Regions from separate parts of the Geobacillus sp. B4113_201601 genome, predicted to be linked through region 1. Evidence: riboswitches for the same ligand, from Rfam matches in the RefSeq annotation. Region 1 holds a riboswitch; the other holds the start of a gene.
The links. Region 1 has a riboswitch for cyclic di-AMP ahead of kdpF (K(+)-transporting ATPase subunit F). Riboswitches for the same ligand answer to the same signal wherever they lie in the genome.
Positions count from the first base shown of each region.

Region 2: linked by a shared signal. The riboswitch ahead of B4113_RS10240 (APC family permease) and the one ahead of kdpF (K(+)-transporting ATPase subunit F) in region 1 are both predicted to bind cyclic di-AMP.

Region 1 covers NZ_LQYX01000086.1:20,574-30,733, forward strand. The annotation lists gene B4113_RS12515 (LacI family DNA-binding transcriptional regulator) at 1-836, opposite strand, end outside; gene kdpDN (KdpD-like non-kinase potassium sensor) at 1,361-2,485, opposite strand; gene kdpC (potassium-transporting ATPase subunit KdpC) at 2,475-3,053, opposite strand; gene kdpB (potassium-transporting ATPase subunit KdpB) at 3,075-5,108, opposite strand; gene kdpA (potassium-transporting ATPase subunit KdpA) at 5,124-6,806, opposite strand; gene kdpF (K(+)-transporting ATPase subunit F) at 6,858-6,938, opposite strand; cyclic di-AMP (ydaO/yuaA leader) riboswitch at 7,340-7,505, opposite strand; gene B4113_RS12545 (sodium:solute symporter) at 7,815-9,287, opposite strand; gene B4113_RS12550 (DUF3311 domain-containing protein) at 9,284-9,484, opposite strand; gene B4113_RS12555 (M20 family metallopeptidase) at 9,519-10,160, opposite strand, start outside.
Region 2 covers NZ_LQYX01000075.1:47,049-57,208, forward strand. The annotation lists gene B4113_RS10200 (ABC transporter ATP-binding protein) at 1-650, shown strand, start outside; gene B4113_RS10205 (ABC transporter permease) at 684-1,787, shown strand; gene B4113_RS10210 (ABC transporter permease) at 1,789-2,934, shown strand; gene B4113_RS10215 (N-acetylmuramoyl-L-alanine amidase) at 3,143-3,871, shown strand; partial or broken gene B4113_RS10220 (S8 family serine peptidase) at 3,931-4,152, shown strand; gene B4113_RS10225 (LTA synthase family protein) at 4,171-6,102, opposite strand; gene B4113_RS10230 (TrkH family potassium uptake protein) at 6,546-7,883, shown strand; cyclic di-AMP (ydaO/yuaA leader) riboswitch at 8,065-8,206, shown strand; gene B4113_RS10240 (APC family permease) at 8,300-10,135, shown strand.

The DNA of each region.
Region 1 (10,160 bases):
AGCTCAGGGGTGGTCATTTCCGTCAACGGGATGCCGTCGTAACCGATAATCGCAATATCATCAGGGACTGTCAATCCGCACTGCTGAACCGCTTTCAACGCACCGACCGCCATCGCGTCATTGCCGGCAAAAATGCCATCGATCTCATGATCGGTCAAAGCAGCCATCACCGCTTCTTTGGCCTGCTTGAGCTGGTAGTTCCCCTGAATCACTAACCGCTGCTCCCAAATCCCCAGTTCCATCATTTCATCTTGGTAACCACGAAAGCGCTCAACCGCGTTGACCACATGCATCGGACCTTGAATATGAGCGATGCGCCGACATCCCATTTCATACAAATGTCTAGTCGCCAACCGCGCACCCCCATAGTTATCAGCGACCACAGACGGATACCGCTCATGGAACGGACGGTCCAGCACAACAATCGGAACATCCCATTCATCCACTTCATCCGGCGTCAATTGGTTCGTTGTCAAAATGACACCGTCCACATATTTTTGTTTTAACACTTCGATGTATTCTCGTTCTTTTTCGGCTTTTTCATCGGAATTGCATAGAATAACCGTATAGTCATAAATATTCATCACATCTTCCACCGCGCGCACGAGTTCCGGAAAGAATGGGTTGGTAATATCGGGGACAATCAAGCCAACCGTTTTCGATGTTTTTTTAAACAGGGCCCTCGCCACTTCACTCGGCTTGTAATTCAGCTCCTTCATCGCCTGTCTGACGCGCTTCTCCGTTTCTTCATTCACGTATCCGTTTTGATTCAACACCCGCGACACGGTGGCGACGGAGACACCTGCACGCTTTGCGACATCACGAATCGTTGCCATTGTCGATTCCTTCTCTTTCGTTGATGTAACCGGTTACAGATAGTATACATGATTTCGGAGAAGCCATCAAGCTTCTCCTATCGTTTTTTTTTGCTCCTAGAAGGCTGGTAAAAAACAACGGATTCGTTGGATTGGTGAGAAATCACAAGGAATGGAATGATGAATTTCCCAGTTTTTTTGAGAAACACGGTTGGAGAGCAGTATTCCCCCTTCAATCACCAGCCTCCTAGAAGGCCGGTGATTGAATAAGAAAGGCCGCACCAAACCATTCTTTCCGTACTTCAGAAATCTAGCAAAATCCCTGTTTATAAAAGGCTGGTGATTTAAGGGAACAGGCCGCTTACCAGCCTTGTTTCTCAAATAGAAAAGCCTTGTCACATCGGTATCGCATTTCACACGTTCCCCCATCGATCAAGAGAGACAACCGTTTTTCACCAGCCTTCTAAGCGAGGACAAAGCTGGGCGAAGCGGATTTTATTGCCCAAAACTGCTTTTGTTCTGCCGTTTCAAATGTCTCCATCCCTTCATCTGTCCGATACGACAAGCACATCGACATGTTTGAGCTGCTTCATAATGACATGAATGAGCGATCCTTTCCAAATTTCTTCCCATCTCGTCCGCGCCGACATCCCCATGACAATTTGTGTAATCTTATATTCTCGACATACATGCACGATTTGATGAGCGACATGCCGCGGGCCGGCTTCCCGAACAAGGAACATGGCACCAAACTGTTTCGCCATCTTTTCCCATTCGGCGATTGCCTTTTCCGGTGACTGCCCTTTTTGCTTAATATGTAAAATGTACAGCTCCGCATTTAATCGTTGAGCAATTCGCCAGCCACGGCGGATCAATTTTTCGGCATTGGGCCGGTAGTTGACGCATACAAGAATTTTTTCATGAATGCCTGTCGGTTCTTCAATCCCTTGCTGTTCCCGTTCTTTCTCCAAACGCATCTCGATGTCGTCGGCGACTTCTCTTAACGTCAGCTCCCGCAAAGCGACAAGATTGCCTTTCCGAAAAAAATGATTGAGGGCCTGCTCAATTTTTTCTTTTCCATATACTTTTCCTTCTTTTATACGCTCACGCAACGCTTCCGGTGTAATGTCGATCACTTCAATCTCATCGGCTTCCCTAAGCATAAAATCGGGGACACGTTCGTTCACCCGAACGTCGGTCACTTGCTCTACAATGTCATGAACGCTTTCCAAATGTTGAATATTCATGGCCGTCCATACATGAATCCCGGCGCGCAAAATGTCCTGCACATCTTGATAACGCTTTTTGTTCTTGCTGCCGGGGGCGTTGGTATGGGCCAACTCATCGACAATCACTACATCCGGATTGCGGCGAATCACCGCGTCAACATCCAATTCCGTCAATTCTTTTCCTTTGTAATGGACTCTCTTGCGAGGAATGATTTCCAAGTCTTTAATTTCCGCTTCGGTCTCAGCCCTCCCATGCGTTTCCACGATTCCGATGACAATATCGACGCCCTTTTCTTTTACATCATGGGCATCCCGCAACATATGAAACGTTTTGCCCACCCCGGGGGCCGCCCCAATATAAATTTTGAGGCGGCCTTTTTTCATTTTCTCAATGTTCTGTAAGATTTCTTCCGGGGTCATTCGTCTATATTTATGATTCATTCCGCTGAGAACGCTCCTCCACTAATTTTTGCACAGCCATATTTAAGCGCACAACGTTCACCCGCGGTTCACCAAATACCCCCAAGGCTCTCCCTTCTATATGCTCTTTGACCAACCGGGTCAACCGCTGTTCGGACAATCCTGTCGCCTTTGCGACCATCGGCACTTGAAACAAGGCGGCTGCCGGGCTAATATGCGGGTCAAGTCCAGAGCCTGAATTGGTAATTAAATCGATGGGAATCTCGTTTTTCTCTTTGCCCGGAACCTTGTTTAACCACTGTTCTGCGTCTTTCTTCATCCGTTCGGCCAGTTCTTTATTGGAAGGCCCGTAATTGGGAGAACCGGACGCGCTAGCATCATACTGAATCGATGACGGGCGGCCGTGAAAATAACCGTCCCGCTGAAACGGCTGGCCAATCAGTTCGGAAGCGACGGGCTTTCCGTTTTCATAAATGATGCTTCCATTCGCTTGATGAGGAAATATCAACTGGGCTAGACCTGTCATGGCCGCAGGGTACCCAAGTCCAAACAAAACTATCATCAACAAAGCAAAACGAATGGCTCTCATGTCCATCTCTCCTCTCTTTGTTTACATAAACAAGCCTAGGACTAAATCAATGACCTTGATGCCAATAAACGGGGCAATCACCCCACCGCCTCCATATATCAACATATTTCTACGCAACAGCTTTTCCGATGACATCGGTCGATAACGAACCCCTTTCATCGCCAACGGAATCAACAGTGGAATGATCAAAGCGTTGAAAATTAACGCCGATAAAATCGCGCTCGCTGGCGAATGCAAATGCAAAATATCGATCGCTTTCATCTGCGGAATGGTGGCGACAAATACCGCTGGCAAAATAGCGAAATATTTGGCGATGTCGTTGGCAATGCTGAAAGTCGTCAACGCGCCTCTGGTCATCAACAACTGTTTTCCGATGGAAATCACTTCGATAATTTTCGTCGGATCCGAGTCAAGATCAATCATATTTGCCGCTTCTTTAGCCGCCATCGTCCCGCTGTTCATAGCTAATCCGACATCGGCCTGCGCCAAGGCGGGGGCATCATTCGTGCCATCCCCTGTCATGGCCACTAAGTTCCCTTTGGCTTGTTCTTCCCGGATCACTCGTATTTTGTCTTCCGGTTTGCTTTCAGCAATAAACTCGTCCACTCCCGCTTCTTTCGCGATCGTCGCGGCGGTCAGCGGATTATCTCCTGTGCACATCACCGTTTTGATCCCCATTTTTCTCAATTCTTCAAACCGTTGCCGCATTCCTGGTTTGACCGTATCTTTCAAGTAGATGATCCCTACGATATCTGCTCCGACCGAAACAGCCAAGGGCGTGCCGCCTTGTCTGGCAATTTGTTCGCTTTTTTCCTTCAAGTCGCTCGGGATGCGGCCCCCTAGCTGTTTGACGTGATGGGAAATCGCATCAACGGCTCCCTTGCGATACGGAACCCCTTGAATGTTCATACCGCTCATTCTTGTATCAGCCGAGAACGGAACAAACTCTTCGTGATCATATTTCGCCATCTCCCCCTGCCAGCCCTGTTGCTTCGCTAATTCCAACACCGAGCGCCCTTCCGGCGTTTCGTCCTTTACCGACGACAACACCGCTGCTTCCCGCACCTGTTCCTCGGTTGCGCCACCGACGGGAATGAACTGGGCGGCCATGCGGTTCCCAAATGTTATCGTTCCTGTCTTATCCAGCACGAGCGTTGTCACATCCCCCGCCGCTTCCACAGCTTTTCCGGACATAGCCAGTACATTGAATTGGGTCAAACGATTCATTCCAGCAATGCCGATGGCGGACAATAAGCCGCCGATGGTAGTTGGAATCAAGCAAACGAGCAAAATAATCAACGTAGTCGTCGACAGCTGAATGCCGACATAGCGAGCAATGGGCACCAATGTGACAACGACAATCAAAAAGATGAGCGTAAGAGTCACCAGCAATATGTTCAACGCTAGCTCATTCGGTGTTTTTTGCCTTGACGCTCCTTCAACGAGCGCGATCATTTTATCCAAAAACGACTCGCCCGGATCGGCCGTGATTTTCACTTTGATCCAATCGCTGACGACCTTTGTGCCGCCGGTTACCGAGCTGAAATCCCCTCCCGCTTCTTTGATTACAGGAGCAGATTCCCCAGTGATGGCCGATTCATCGATAGATGCCAGCCCTTCGATAATCTCCCCGTCGCCAGGAATAAGATCCCCGGCTTCGACAAGAACGACGTCTCCTTTCCGCAGTTGTGTGGATGGCACCTGTTCTATTTCCCCTTTGGCCCCAATCCGTTTGGCGATCGTATCGGCCTTCGTTTTCTTGAGCGATTCAGCCTGCGCTTTTCCTCGCCCTTCCGCCAACGCTTCGGCGAAATTGGCGAACAAGATGGTAAACAAAAGAATGAAAAAGACAGCCAATTCGTAGGTCCAGTCCTCTACGCGAAAAAAGCGCGGGAACAACAGCATCAGCAACACCATCAATGTTCCGACCTCGACGACAAACATGACCGGGTTGCGCATCATTACGAAAGGATTGAGCTTTTTGATGCTTTCGATGGCCGCTTCCCGCACAAGCTCAGGATGAAGCAGTGATTGACGCGGATTCTTTTCTCTCATCTTGACATATCCCCCTTAGCGAATGGTTAAATATTCCGCCACCGGCCCTAAGATTAGCACAGGGAAAAACGTAAGCGCGCCAATGATAAATACAGTGGCAAATAAAATCACGCCAAATGTAGCAGTATCTGTACGAAAGGTCCCTGCGGTTTCAGGCACAGGTTGTTTTTTCACCAATGAGCCGGCCACAGCAAGCATCGCTATGATGGAAAGATATCTCCCTAAAAGCATGACCATTCCGGTCGAGATGTTCCAAAAAGGCGTGTTGTCTTTCAATCCTTCAAACCCCGATCCATTGTTGGCTGCTGAAGATGTAAATTCATACACGACTTGCGAAATGCCGTGAAAACCGGGGTTGCTAATGGCTTCTGTTCCCATGTGTGTCATGAGCGCAAACGCCGATGGCGCTAAGATGATCAGAGGATGCACTAATAAGGCGACGACGATCAATTTCATCTCCTTCGGTTCGATTTTGCGCCCTAAAAATTCTGGAGTGCGTCCTACCATCAATCCGGATAAAAACACGGCAATCATCGCATACATTAAGATGTTTACAAACCCAACTCCATCGCCGCCAAACACGTTGTTCAACATCATCAGCGCCAGCGGAACAAGCCCGCCGATAGGCGTTAAACTGTCATGCATGTTGTTGACCGAACCGGTTGTGGCTGATGTAGTAATGGCAGTAAACAAACTAGAGAGCGGAATGCCAAATCGCACTTCCTTCCCTTCCATATTTCCCCCATCAGTCGTCAACCCCCATTTGCCAAAAAGAGGATTCCCGGCTTGTTCGGCTTTGTAGACCACTCCTAGCATCAGAATGAACAAAACGAACATCGTCGCAAACAAGACCCACCCTTGTTTGCGCTTTTTCACCGCATAACCGTACGTAAAAGGCAGAGCGGCCGGAATGCACCACATCGATAACATTTCAATGACGTTCGTAAGCGGATGGGGATTTTCGAACGGATGAGATGAGTTGGCGCCGAAAAACCCACCCCCGTTTGTCCCAAGATGCTTGATCGCTTCAAGTGAAGCGACAGGCCCTAACGCCAACGTTTGTACGCCCCCCTCTAGGGTCGAGACAGTCATGCGCGCCGAAAACGTTTGCGGCACCCCAAAAGCCACCAATAAAATCGTGACGACAATCGAGAGCGGAAGCAGTACACGCACATTGGCGCGCACAAAATCTTGATAAAAGTTTCCTATCGTTTTTCCTTTTTGTGATAAAGCGCGAATCAACGCGATGGCGACCGCCAACCCTGTAGCAGCTGATGTAAACATCATCATGGTGATCACGGCCATTTGTGATAAAATGGACAGCCCCGATTCTCCGCTATAATGTTGCAAATTCGTATTCGTCATAAAACTAATTACTGTATTGAACGTAAGAGTGGGCTCCATGTTTTCTGCTTTGCCACCATTCAGCGGCAAAACATGTTGAACGCGCAATAGACCGTAAGATAGGCCCAATAATATGACATTGACCACCAGCAATGCTGCACCGTACGATTTCCAAGACATTTCTTCTTGTGAACGAAGGCCCGACAATTTGTAAATGACCCTTTCCACCGGTGAAAAAAAGCGATCGATCGCCCCTTTTCTAAAAAACGCCCCATACATATACGCGCCTAACGGCATCGCAATCACCATTAACAACAAGAAAATGAAGATATATTGCCAAAAGGCGTTCCACATACTTTTTCCCCCTCACACGCGATCACTCATATCCCGAAACTTGATGACGACTTAAAATTTTTCCGGATAAATCAAGGCATAGGCCAAATAAACAAATATTCCGAGTGTCACCACACCTACGATCCAAATCATTGTTCTTCTCCTCCGCTCACGACAGAATCGCACCAACTAGAAAATTCGTAAAAGAGAAGAAAACTGACGACAAGCAGAGCAACCATCATCACATCCCACACAGCCATCCCTCCGCACTGTTCATTATTTCTATCAGTTGCGTGCATTCGCTGATCGATGGGCAAAAATCAACAAGCTATCCTCGATCTTACTAAAACAAGTTGATTCCTTCTCGCCACCCGTCTTTCGCCAAGCAAAAATCCGCTTTGTCGTTCATCAACCGTATGCACAGACTTGATAACCGATTGCTTGCGACGGCCCTAACCAAAAACATAAAACAACAAAAATGTAATATTTTTATTTAAAATGAACAAAAAAGCAGTCAGGGGATGCCTGACTGCTTATAGAAAGCCATAGGAAATCCCCCCTCTCTCAACACGCTTACGAGGTTAGCTGACGGATTCGGGTGATGAGAGTCACCCTACCAGTTCAGAACAAACGCCCCGAACTGGATTCACCCCATGTGGCACACTTGCCACGGTTGGTTCCCCCGCTCCGATATAAAATCGGACTCAGCGATCCATATAGGGAATAAATGGTGATTGATTCAATTTGAAGCTCATTATACTCCTGCCATTCAAAGTTGTCAAAACGCCAAAAACCGTTCTTTTTTAGCAAATAGAAGCAAAAACACATATAGAAAGCGATTACATATTCGTTTTTTGCATCCTTTCCTATAATTTTCTCCGCTTTGCTCTTATTTTCATTTTTTCTCAACGCGCTAATCTGTCTAGGAGGCCGGTGATTTAAAGGGTATTCAAACCAAAAGGAAGGCAATGGAATCCGAGGCCTTCCTTCGTCTCTTACGCATATCATCCCTATTCAAGCGATAACGCTTTACATCACTTGTTTTCTTTCGTTCGTACTCACCGTATGAAACGGAATCCAACTAACAACAACGGTAACAACCATATTAATGATCAACGCGACAATGCCAACGTTTAAGTCTTGCACCGCTTGCGGCAGCGATGGGAACAACGTGCCGACGCTGCTGCCGGATAACGTAATGTACGCAACCGTCGCGACGCCAGCCAAAATGCCCGCAAACGCTCCTTGCTTCGTGACAAAGTTTTGCTTCCACAAGCTGAACAAAAACGATGGGAACAATTGCGTCACGAGACTGTATCCCATAAGTAGCAGCGCCACGATCGTATCGCCGCCTCGAAACGTAACGTACAACGAAACAAGGGCGATGACCGGAACGAGATATTTCGCCAACTTGGCGACTTGCTCGTCCGTTGCGGACGGCGCAAACACTTGATACACATTTTTCACAAGCAACGTCGATGCAGTCATCAAAATCATCGACCCCGGCACCATGGCGGTGAGCAGCCCGGCAGCACCGATCAATCCCACCACCCATGGATCAAATGTTTTCACTGATAATTTCAACAAAGCCAAATCCGCATCTGAACCTTCGAGACCCGGCACTTGCAAAATAGCCGTAAAACCGACGAAAAACACAAATAGTAAGATTAACTGATAAATCGGCAGAACAATGGCATTTTTCCGAAAAACGTTGGCGCTTTTTGCCGAATAAATCGAGCCGAACGTATGAGGCCACATATAAAAACCAAGCGCCGTCAACAACACGGTTGAGATGAACCATGAGACGCTCATCCCTTTGTCTGGCAATGCTAAAAATCCAGGTTTCGCCTGCTCGACCGCCTCAAACATCGGCTGAATGCCACCGTAATAGTGGAACGGAAGATAGATCCCTAAAAAGACGGCCACGACCAAAATCATGATATCTTTCACAACCGCCGTCCATGCCGAACCGTGAATGCCTGAAATCATTACGTAGATCGTTACCGCCAGCACACCGATCCAGATCGCAGCAGTCGGGGAAATCGTGCCGTAAGAAGCTTGGGACACGATAATACCGAGTCCTTTCAATTGCAGCACCAAGTACGGAATGAGCGCCACAACCCCCACAAGCGCCACGAGAACGCCGAGCATCGGGCTATCATACTTACGAGCGAAGAAATCGGATTGGGACATCAATCGATGTTCTTTCGCATACTTCCATACGTTCGGCATCATCCAATACGATAGTACATAGGCTAGGCAGCCGTAAGCGATGATGTAGAACGTCGGACCGCCCTTGCCGTAGGCCCAACCGCTCCCGCCAAGGAAGGTAAACGTTGTGTAAATCTCGCCGGCCATCAAGAGAAACACAAACATCGTACCAAACCCGCGGCCGCCGACGGTCCATTGTTCCAAATTCATATCTTTCCCTTTGCGCGCCTGTAGACCTAAATAAAGGGAAAGCAACAAGAACGCAAAAATAATGACTAACGCTGCATTCATGTTTGCTCATCCTCCTTCACCGCGGGATCAAAGCGATACACAATCGCCATAATGACCGACGTAGCGATCACCCAGGCAACTAGCCAAAAGAGAAGTAACGGCATTCCGAACACGTAAGGTTCGACCTTGTTCACAAATGGGATGCCGCCAAGCATGCCAACAAACGGCAGCACCATCAGCCAACGGATAGACTTCATTCTCTCTCCCCTTTCTTGAGATGAGCGGAAGCGCCTATTCCGCTTCCGCCAACAATTTCAACGTTGCGCCGACAAACAGCCGCACGCCGATCTCGAGCGCGTCTTCGTCGATCGTAAAGCGCGGGTGATGGTGCGGGTACACGATGCCTTTTTCCTCGTTTCGGGCGCCGACGTAAAAGAAGCTGCCCGGCGCTTTTTGCAAGAAGGCAGAGAAATCTTCGCCGCCCATGTTCGGTTTCAAGCGGGCGACGGCTTCGTCGCCCAACAGTTCGCGCGCTGTTTCCTCAATGACGCGGGTCACTTCGTCATGGTTGATCACCGGGCGATAGCCGTAGTCAAATTGGAACTCGTACGAGGCGCCGTGCGCTTCGGTAATGCCTTTGACAATGCGCTCCATCCATTGCGGCACCGTGCGCCGCAACGTGTCGTCAAACGTGCGCACCGTCCCTTGGATTTCGACCTCTCCGGGCAGGACGTTATGCGCCGTGCCGGCGACAAATTGCGTCACGGACACAACGAGCGGCTCGATTGGGTCGACGTAGCGCGAGACGATGTGCTGCAAGTTCGTCACGACTTGCGCCCCGATGGCGATGGCATCGATCGTTTGATGCGGCATGGCCCCGTGGCCGCCTTTGCCGATAATGCGAATGAAAAAGCGGTCCGGTGCCGCCATCAT
Region 2 (10,160 bases), on a different contig from region 1:
TAGAGTTCTTTGCCGGATTGTATGGACTGCGCGGCGCGGAGCTGCGCCAGCGGGTGGAAGAGGCGCTTGAGTTTGTTGGCTTGAGCGATAAACGCAAACGTTATCCGAAGCATTTCTCAGGCGGGATGAAACGGAGGCTCAATATCGCCTGTGCGATCGCCCATCGGCCGAAGCTCATCATTATGGACGAACCAACAGTCGGCATCGATCCGCAGTCGCGAAATGATATTTTAGCTGCGGTCAAAAAGCTCAATGACATGGGATGTACGATGATTTATACAAGCCATTACATGGAGGAAGTTGAAGAAATTTGTACACGAATCGCGATCATTGATCACGGAAAGATCATCGCAGAGGGGACAAAGGAGCAATTGGAAGCGATGATTACCGATACAAAAGATATTTGGATCGAAATCAGGGGCATGGATCAGCTCAACAAGCAGCATCTACAAGACATTCCCGGGGTCAAGGCGGTGCAATGTGAAGAAAATATAATTAAAATCAGTTCGGACATCAATGTTAATCATTTAAATCAAATTGTGCAATGTTTGATCAATGACGGGGTGGAGATCCGGTCGCTCGAAGACCAATCACCGAATTTAGAAACCGTTTTTCTTACGCTGACGGGGAGAAATTTGCGCGATTCATGACCGATCTTTCATTGGGCAAAGGAGGTGCTTCTTTTGAATATTGTTCGGATCGCGGTAAAGGAGATCAAAAGCGATTTTCGTGATGCCCGGACGCTGTTTTTCATGCTGCTGTTTCCGATCGTACTCATGTTCATCTTAGGAACAGCCCTTTCTCACGCGTTCCAATGGACGGTTTCCATCGGTGAGGTACGCGTCTTCTACAAAGACCAAACAGCCGGGCAGTTGTCGGCATCGATTCACGCCTTGGCTCAAGAGGCGAAGAAAGCCCATATCAATTTTCAAAAGGTGCCGGACGATATGAATGGAAAGCAAGCGGTTCAGGACGGAAAAGCCGATGGGTATGTCGAGATCGGCCTACATGGGGTCGAGTTGTACACGAATGAACATAACAAGGTAAAAGGAGCGATTGTTCAAGGAGTGATGGGCGCGTTTGTCGGCCAATATCAGCTGGCCATGGCCGTTTCGCAAGGGCAGCCGGGTTCGTTTCAGCCCAATCGAAATCCGCATGAGGAGTACATTCAAGAACGATCGCTGCGTTCCAAACGAAAACCGGGGGCGATGGATTATTATGCGGTGGCGATGACGACCATGATCGCTTTGTATAGCGCATTGCCTGGCAGCTCTTTGTTGCGGGGAGAGCGGACGCGGAAGACGGCTGACCGCCTTTTGGCGGCCCCTGTTCGCAAAAGCGAGATTTTTATTGGAAAACTGGCCGGAAACATCGTGGCGAATTTTCTTTGTGTGGCCGTAGTGATCTTGTTTAGTAAACTTGTTTTTCACGCGTATTGGGGGCGTCACTTCAGTCTCGTGTATTTGCTTCTGTTGACTGAAGTGGTATTGGCCATAAGCTTTGGGCTAGGGATGAGCTATCTGGCAAGGACGGAAGGAGCGGCGCGAACGATAGCGATGGTCATCATTCAGCTCGCTTCTTTTTTCGGGGGTGCTTATTTTCCGATCGATGAAACGAAGTGGTTTGCTCATTTGTCGCCGCTTTCTTGGATGAATGAAACGATTTTTAAAATGGTATATGCCAACGATGTGTCCAGCGTGGTTCCAACCATGTTTCTCAATGTCGGTCTAGCGGCGTTGTTTTTATTGATCGCGGTGGCGTCTGTAGCGAGACGGGAGGGATTATAGGGTGAACGATGTGATTTGGTTGGTGAAGTATACGTTAAAGCGAACGTTCCGTCGAAAAATCAATTTTTTGTTATACTTTGGCACGCCGTTGGCGGCAATTCTTTTGTCTTTGTTTGCGGCCGGGAGCAACCCTGTCAAGGAGGTGCGCATCGGGATCGTCAATGAGGATCATGGACGGATTACCGATGATACGATCCATTTTCTGAAAAACATTGACCATCTATCAGTGAAAAGCGTCACGTTGTCAGCAGTGGACGACCAAATCACCTCGCAAAAGGTGGATGGCGTGTTGATTTTTCGCCAAGGGTTTTCCGAAAGCGTCCAGCACGGCCAACCTCGGCCGATTGAACTCGTCTCGCTCAAGGGAGCGGAAATCACTACGTTTATCAAATCATACTTGCATGAATACATTGATCATCTGGCCACATTGGGGCGATTGGCCAATGGAAACACCGATCTCTTTTGGAAAATGTATGAACGGTATCAACACGCACCGTTCCGGTTAGCTATTCACTCCTTATCCGATACGTCCAAACAAAAAGCGATCACGTATCAAACGATCGGCTACTTGCTCATGATCATGGTAATGTCAGCGGGAAATTTGACGGAGATCATCCTCAAAGAAAGAGAAGAGCGCACGTATTCTCGATTATTGACGACACCGATTCAAGCCAGAACGTATGTGTTATCGAATGTTGTGGTGAATGTGTTGGTCATAACGGTACAGATGATCGTGACCTTTGTGGCGATGAAAAACATCTTTCATATTTATCCTAACGTTCCGATGTGGCAAATGGCCCTCGTACTTTTCGTTTTCTCTTTATCGGCAATCGGGTTGGCTTTGATTACGGTGATGGTGGCGAACAGCTCCACCTCCGCCGGAGCGCTGCAGCCATTGATCACCGTTCCGACCTGCATGCTGGCCGGCTGTTTTTGGCCCGTCGAGTTGATGCCGAAGTTTTTGCAAAAGGCGGCGTACTTTCTACCGCAACGGTGGACGCTTGATTTCTTAGTGAAGCTGCAGGAGGGGCGTTCTTTTGGCAGTTTGTATTTGCATGTGTTGATTCTTCTCGCGTTTGCACTGACCTTTTTCCTTATTGCTGTTTATACGTTCAGCCGAAGTCAGCAGAATGGACAATTTGTGTAACGATGTTGAATGGTTGTTGATCGCTAGCGGTGCAAGAGGCCTTCATTGGTGTGGAACCGTTGGGTAGTCCTTAAATCAAGCACAGCCGAAGCAGATGGCTGTGCCTTATTTTATCGGTTTTGGGAAACTGTCCATCGCATTTTCGCTCGTTATGCTTATGCTAATAGTGACAGATTCCTAAGCGAGAAGGGTGGGAGAGAGAAGCGCGATGGTGAACATTTTTCTTGACCCCGGTCACGGGGGGACGGACACTGGGGCGGTCGGTAACGGATTGCGGGAGAAAGACATCACGCTGTCCATCGCCTTGGAGATGAGCCGCCTTTTGCAAAGTGAGTACGAAGGAGTTTCCGTGCAACTGAGCCGGACAAAAGATGAAACGGTGTCATTGAACGAGCGGACGGAGCGAGCCAACCGCTGGGGGGCCGATTTATACGTTTCGATCCACGTGAACGCGGGCGGTGGCACGGGATACGAAGATTACATTTACTACGAGCTGTCGGAAAATTCCCGAACGGCGCGCATTCGTGATGTGCTGCATGAAGAAGTGATTCGGGCGACAGGATTCCGCGACCGTGGAAAAAAGAAGGCGAATTTTCATGTGCTAAGGGAGACAGCGATGGCGGCGGTGTTGACGGAGAACGGGTTTATCGATAATGAGGAAGACGCAAAAAAATTGGCGGACACCGAATTTTTGCGGACGATTGCCCGCGGTCATGTCAACGGACTAGAACGGGCGCTCGGATTGAGAAAAAAAGAAGGGACACCGAACAATCCTCCTGAGCAGGATCCGGATGAGCCAAGCGTTCAAAGATTGACGCGTGTGATCGTTGATGGCAAGCAAGTTGGCGCCTTTGCTAAACCGGAAAACGCGCTGCGCCAAGTGGAACATTATTTAGGAAAAGCGAAGCGGATTGTGCTCGAACAGGTCGAGAAGTGACGAAAAACGTTTGTCTGGCTTTTAGACGGGCATGTGGTTTTGTCCGTTTGTCCTAGGGGATCGGTGATTATTATACGACGATGTCCGGCACATCGATGGCAACGCCGATTTGCGCCGGCATTGTCGCGTTAATGCTTCAGGCGAAACCAACCGCGACGCCGGATGAAATCAAGCAGGCGTTAAAAGACGGTGCCGATTTGTGGAAGGGGCGCGACCCGAACGTATACGGGGCGGGCTACGTAAATGCGAAACGGGCTGTCGAGCGGCTGCGGCAAGGCTAGAAAAAAAGAGGGAGGCGCTTAGTGAGCGCTTCCCTCTTCGTCTTCACGGTTGTTATAATCGTATTTCGACGGATCGACCGGTTTAAAGCCTTTGGGCGTGTAGAACCGGAGCAAATCGCCGTAAACGACTTTATCCGACAAATCGAGCTTCGTGCGCACGATTTGTTCAAGACGCTTGATTTCCGGCGTTTCTTTGAGCGGTTCGCCCGTTTTTGTATCATAGTATTTCCCGTTGACGGCCGTGACTGTCGGTGTGACAAAATCGCCGTTGCGGAACGGGATGATCTCTTGATGGTCCGGCGACAACAAGTCTGTTCCAAAGTGGACATAGTTTTTCGTATCGATGCCAAGCAAGTGCAGCAGCGTCGGCAGTAAGTCGATTTGCCCGCCAAACTCGTGAATGACGCCGCCTTTGACGCCCGGAACGTGGATAAATAGCGGTACCCGCTGCAATTGGGCATGTTCGTACGGCGTAATTTCTTTTCCTAAAATTTGTGCCATGGCTTTGTTATGGTTTTCGGAAATGCCGTAATGGTCGCCATACAAAATGATGACCGAGCGGTCGTACAGGCCCGATTTTTTCAGATAATCAAAGAACTCTTTGACAGCCTCATCCAAGTAGCGAGCCGTTTGGAAATAACGGTCGACCGAGCCGTCGCCAGTCGTTGCCGGCGGGATCGTAGCGTCTTCCTCGCTGATCGGGTACGGGAAGTGGTTCGACAACGTAATGAATTTTACATAGAACGGCTCTTTCAACGTCTCTAACAGCGGGATCGACTCCCGGAAGAACGGTTTGTCTTTCAGACCGTAGTTCAAGACGTCTTCGTCGTTCATATCGTAGTAGCTCGCGTCAAAAAAGTGGTCAAAGCCGAACGACTTATAAATTTCGTCGCGGTTCCAGAACGTTTTGTAGTTGCCGTGGAAAACGGCGCTTGTATAGCCGTATTGATGCAAAATGGCCGGAGCCGCATGGTACGTATTTTGTCCCTTGGTCGTAAAGACGGCGCCTTGTGGCAGGCCGTACAACGAGTTTTCCAACATGAACTCCGCGTCCGACGTTTTTCCTTGCCCGGTTTGATGGAAAAAGTTGTCAAAATAGAACGTATTCGGATCACGGGTGAGCGAGTTCAAAAACGGCGTGACCTCTTCCCCATCCAACTTGTAGTTAATGATAAAATTTTGAAGAGATTCCAAATGAATGTAAATGACGTTTTTGCCTTTCGCCACCCCGAAATATTTCGGGTTCGGTTTGGCGTATGTCGCCTGCACGTGGTTCAGCACCGTCGTGATGTCGCTTTTGTTCGCAAACGCCCGTTGTGTCGATGATTTCATGCTTTGGAACGCGTCGTAAATCAAATAGTTGTATACCCCTAAATATTTGACGATATAGTTGCGGTCAAACGTTCTCGTCAGCAGTTGCGGGCGGTCAGCCTCAGCGAGCGCCAAATTGACGCTGAACATCAGAATGGCTGAAGCGAATACAATGCTTTTTTTGAAGCGGCCGGCTTGCACTTGCGGGAGCGGAACGCGCTTAGAGATCACAAGCGCCGCCAAAATGGCCGTATCCAAGAAATAAAACACATCGTACCACTTCAGCAATTCCCAAATGCTTCCGCCCAAATCGCCGAAGTTTTTCGTTTGCGTCAACGTCGGTAATGTAATGAAATCGCTGAAAAAGCGGTAATAGACGATGTTAGCGTATAAGATGAACGACAAAATGAAATTAATAATGATGATCCAGCGGTAGAAGCGCGCATCCTTTGCGAGGAGCGCCAACCCTAAGAAAAACACTGCCGAACTGATCGGGTTGATCAGCAGCAAAAGTTCCTGCATTGAATTGCTGATGCCGAGGTTAAACTCGGCCAAATAGGCGATGTACGTCTTCAGCCAAAACAACAGCACCGCCAAAATAAAAAAACCAATATATTGGTTAGAGAGAGAACGGCACATCGTTAACCAAGTTTTTCCTGTTTTTTTGGCGTTCACGTCCTCTTCTCCTCCTTTACCTCGTATTCTTCCATCCTACATTTCTCTTTTATATGAAATATGCACGTTGCGTTCTTACATCATTTTACATCGGATCGTCTCCATGTCAAGTAGCATAATACTTCTTTTGCCAAAAGTCAATGGAATGTTTTTCGGGATGATGAACGCCTCCTTCCTCGTTTGGCTGGATGCGGCGGCGAGGAATGGACTGCCATTTATTATAGACGAATCGCAACGAAAAAAGTTTCAACAAGTTTGTCCCGATGTCCATGCTCTTTACCCATTTTATTACCCGGATTTACGGTTATGATAAAAATTGTCCCGTACCGAGAACGGGTTATTTTTGGTATAGTTTTTCTATATGCGGTCCGCTGCCTTGAATAAAGTAGAGGGAAGGTGATGGGATGATGAAGCGAAAAGGCGCGTTTTTGGATCCGCCAAAAATTCTCGTGCTAGGGTTCGCGCTCATTATTCTGGCAGGGGCGCTGCTGCTGACGATTCCTATGGCGACGGTCAACGGAAAAGGGCTGCCGTTTTTGGACGCGCTGTTTACCGCGACGTCAGCGACGTGCGTCACCGGCCTAGTCGTTGTGGATACAGGAACGACGTTCACCCTGTTCGGTCAACTTGTCATTTTGGCATTAATCCAAGTTGGCGGGCTCGGGTTTATGACGTTTGCGACATTGTTTGCCTTTTTGCTCGGCAAGCGCATTTCGCTGAAAGAGCGGCTCTTGCTGCAAGAGGCGCTGAACCAGTTGACGATTGAGGGCATCGTTCGATTGGTGAAACGCATTTTTATTTTCACCATCGTGATTGAAGGCGTGGGCGGCGTGTTGCTTTCGCTTCGGTTTGCGTTGGACATGCCGGTCGGCCGGGCGATTTATTTCGGCTTTTTTCATGCGATCTCCAACTTTAACAACGCCGGCTTTGATTTAATGGGCGAATTTCGCAGTTTGACCGGGTATGTAGATGACCCGGTCGTCAGCCTGGTCGTGCCGCTGCTGATCATTTTAGGGGGAATCGGTTTCATCGTCATGAACGAAGTATACGAATATCGGCAAACACGCCGCCTTTCCCTTCACACGAAAGTGGTCGTTGTGACGACCGGCTGGCTCCTGCTGGCCAGCATGGCGTTGATTTTGTTGCTGGAGTGGAACAATCCGAAAACGATGGGACCGCTGTCGCTGTCAGGCAAGTTGTTGTCTGCCTTTTATCAGGCGGTGACACCGCGAACTTCAGGTTCGAACACACTCAACATCCCCGATTTGACGCAGCCGACCTTGTTTCTCATCATTTTCCTTATGTTTGTCGGCGCCTCGCCGGGCTCGACGGGCGGAGGAATTAAAACGACAACGTTCACGACCTTGCTTGGCGCCGTATGGTCGCAAATCCGCGGGAAGGAAGATGTCGTGCTGTTTCGCAACCGCATCATTTACGATACGGTATACAAGTCGCTGACGGTGACGATGAGCGGATTGTTCGTTGTCATGTTGGTCACGATGGTGCTGACGGTGACCGAGAGCGGCAAAGATTTCTTAATGATTTTATTCGAGGCGACATCGGCGTTTGGGACCGTTGGATTGTCAATGGGATTGACGCCGGAATTGTCTCCGTTAGGGAAAATGTTCATCATTTTGACGATGTTTGCCGGCCGCGTCGGCCCGCTGACGATCGCCTATGCGGTAACGTTGCGCCGTCAGCCTGATCCGTTCCGTTATCCGAAAGGGAGAATGATGATCGGATAACGGCGGGAATAATACAAATAAACGCCTGAGGGAGTGAGCAAAAGAAAAACAAAGAGAACGTGAGCGATCGTTCGCCCGGCAAGGCAAAATGACCGAAAGCGGCGAAAAATCGTCATTGGTTGCCTATTTTCCTTGTTTACCGCATGAAGGACGAGGAGTACGATATGAAAACAAGAGCACCAGTAACTAGGCGCTGAATCCATGACGGAGCGAGGAGCCCAACGTTGTAACGGTTTCGTTACTGGGGGTGAATCCGAACAGGAAGGGCATCTCTCCAAGCCCGAACCCGACAGCGAACTCCGCAAGCGCTTTTTGGGGAGGGACGAGTATGTTTTTCGGCTGCTTTTAGCCGCTGAGTGCGTCCTCGGCGGTTTTTTCTTTTTGGCTGACAGACATGGCAAGGAGGAATTGAAGACATGGCTTCGCTGAAACGATGGGTAATCGGCAAACCGATGGAAACGAAACAGTTAAAACATGAGAAATTGCCAAAATGGAAAGCGTTAGCTGTTTTTTCATCGGATGCGCTGTCATCAGTAGCCTACGCGACCGAAGAAATTTTGTTGGTGTTGGCGCTGTTAGGAACGAGCGTCTTTTTCTACTCGCTTCCCATTGCGGTAGCGATTTTAGTGTTGTTGCTGCTGGTGACCCTCTCCTACCGGCAAATCATTTACGCCTTTCCGTCCGGGGGAGGGGCGTATGTGGTCGCACGCGATCATTTAGGGACGAAAATTAGTTTAGTGGCCGGGGCGGCGCTCATGATCGATTATATTTTGACGGTCGCCGTCAGCATCAGCTCCGGCGTCGCCGCGTTGACATCGGCTTTTCCGGGGCTGCTGCCGTGGAAAGTAGAGGTCGCTGTCGCCTTTGTTTTGGGATTGATGATTTTGAATTTGCGCGGCATCACCGAATCGGCGACGGTTTTTGCCTATCCCACATACGTATTTATCGGTTTTGTTCTCATGATGATCGCAGCCGGCGGATGGCAATTGTGGCAGGAAGGGTGGCATGGGTTCACGAGGCAGGAGCATGCATCGACAGCCCATATGTTCGCGTCGGGGTACAGTTGGTTTCTTTTGTTGCGCGCTTTTTCTTCGGGATGTTCGGCCATGACGGGAGTTGAAGCAATCAGTAACGGCGTGCCGGCGTTCCGGCCCGACAGCTCGAAAAACGCCGCCATTACGATGGGATGGATGTCCTTGCTGCTAGGCACGATGTTTTTAGGCATCACGGTGCTGGCAGCTGGATTTGGTGTGACACCGGCTGAGCACCAGACGGTGATTTCGCAAATTGGACGTCACGTCTTCGGAAATGGACTTTTGTTTTACTTGTTCCAGCTGACAACGATGCTGATTTTAGTGCTTGCCGCCAATACGAGCTTTGCCGGGTTTCCACAGCTGACGTCGATCATGGCGAGAGACGGATTTTTGCCGCGAAGCTTGGCGGCCCGAGGGGATCGCCTCGTGTTTTCCAACGGTATTATTTTATTGAGCGTGCTGGCGATTTTGTTGATCGTTATTTTTCATGCCGAAACGCATTCGCTCATCCCACTTTACGCGGTTGGCGTCTTTCTTTCCTTTACCATCGGCCAGAGCGGGCTGATGAAAAAATTATGGAATCGGGAAGAAGGACGGAGGATCGGCGTGCTGTTTACCGTTGGAATGGGAGCGGTGGTCACCGGAATGGTCACTCTTGTCACGATGGTCGCTAAATTTGCGCAAGGGGCGTGGATCGTTATTGTGGCGATTCCGCTGTTCGTCTGGATGTTCATCCGAATTCATGAACACTACAAAAAACTCGGCAAGCAGCTACGCTTGGACGAACGGGAGTGGCAACGTCCCCAAAAAATATGGAAACCAAAAGTTATTATTCCAATTTCCGGCGTCAGCAAAGTAGTCGACCAGTCCGTTCAGTACGCCCGCAGCATTTCTGATGACATTACCGCTTTGTCGATCATTTTCGACGAAAAAGACGAACAAAAACTGCGGCAGAAATGGGAGACATTTTATCCAGATATCCCGTTGACCATCATCTATTCCCCATATCGAACAATTTTATCGCCGCTGCTTGAGTATATTACGCGAACAGAAAAAGAAGCTGATCGGGCGCCGGTGACAGTACTCTTGCCACAATTTGTTGTAAAAAAATGGTGGCATACGTTTTTGCATAACCAAACCGCAATCATTTTACGCTTTGTTCTCATTATGAAAAAAGATGTCGTCATCGCGACATTGCCGTATCATTTGCGGGAATAATGTCGAGAAAAGAGGAAGTATTTCC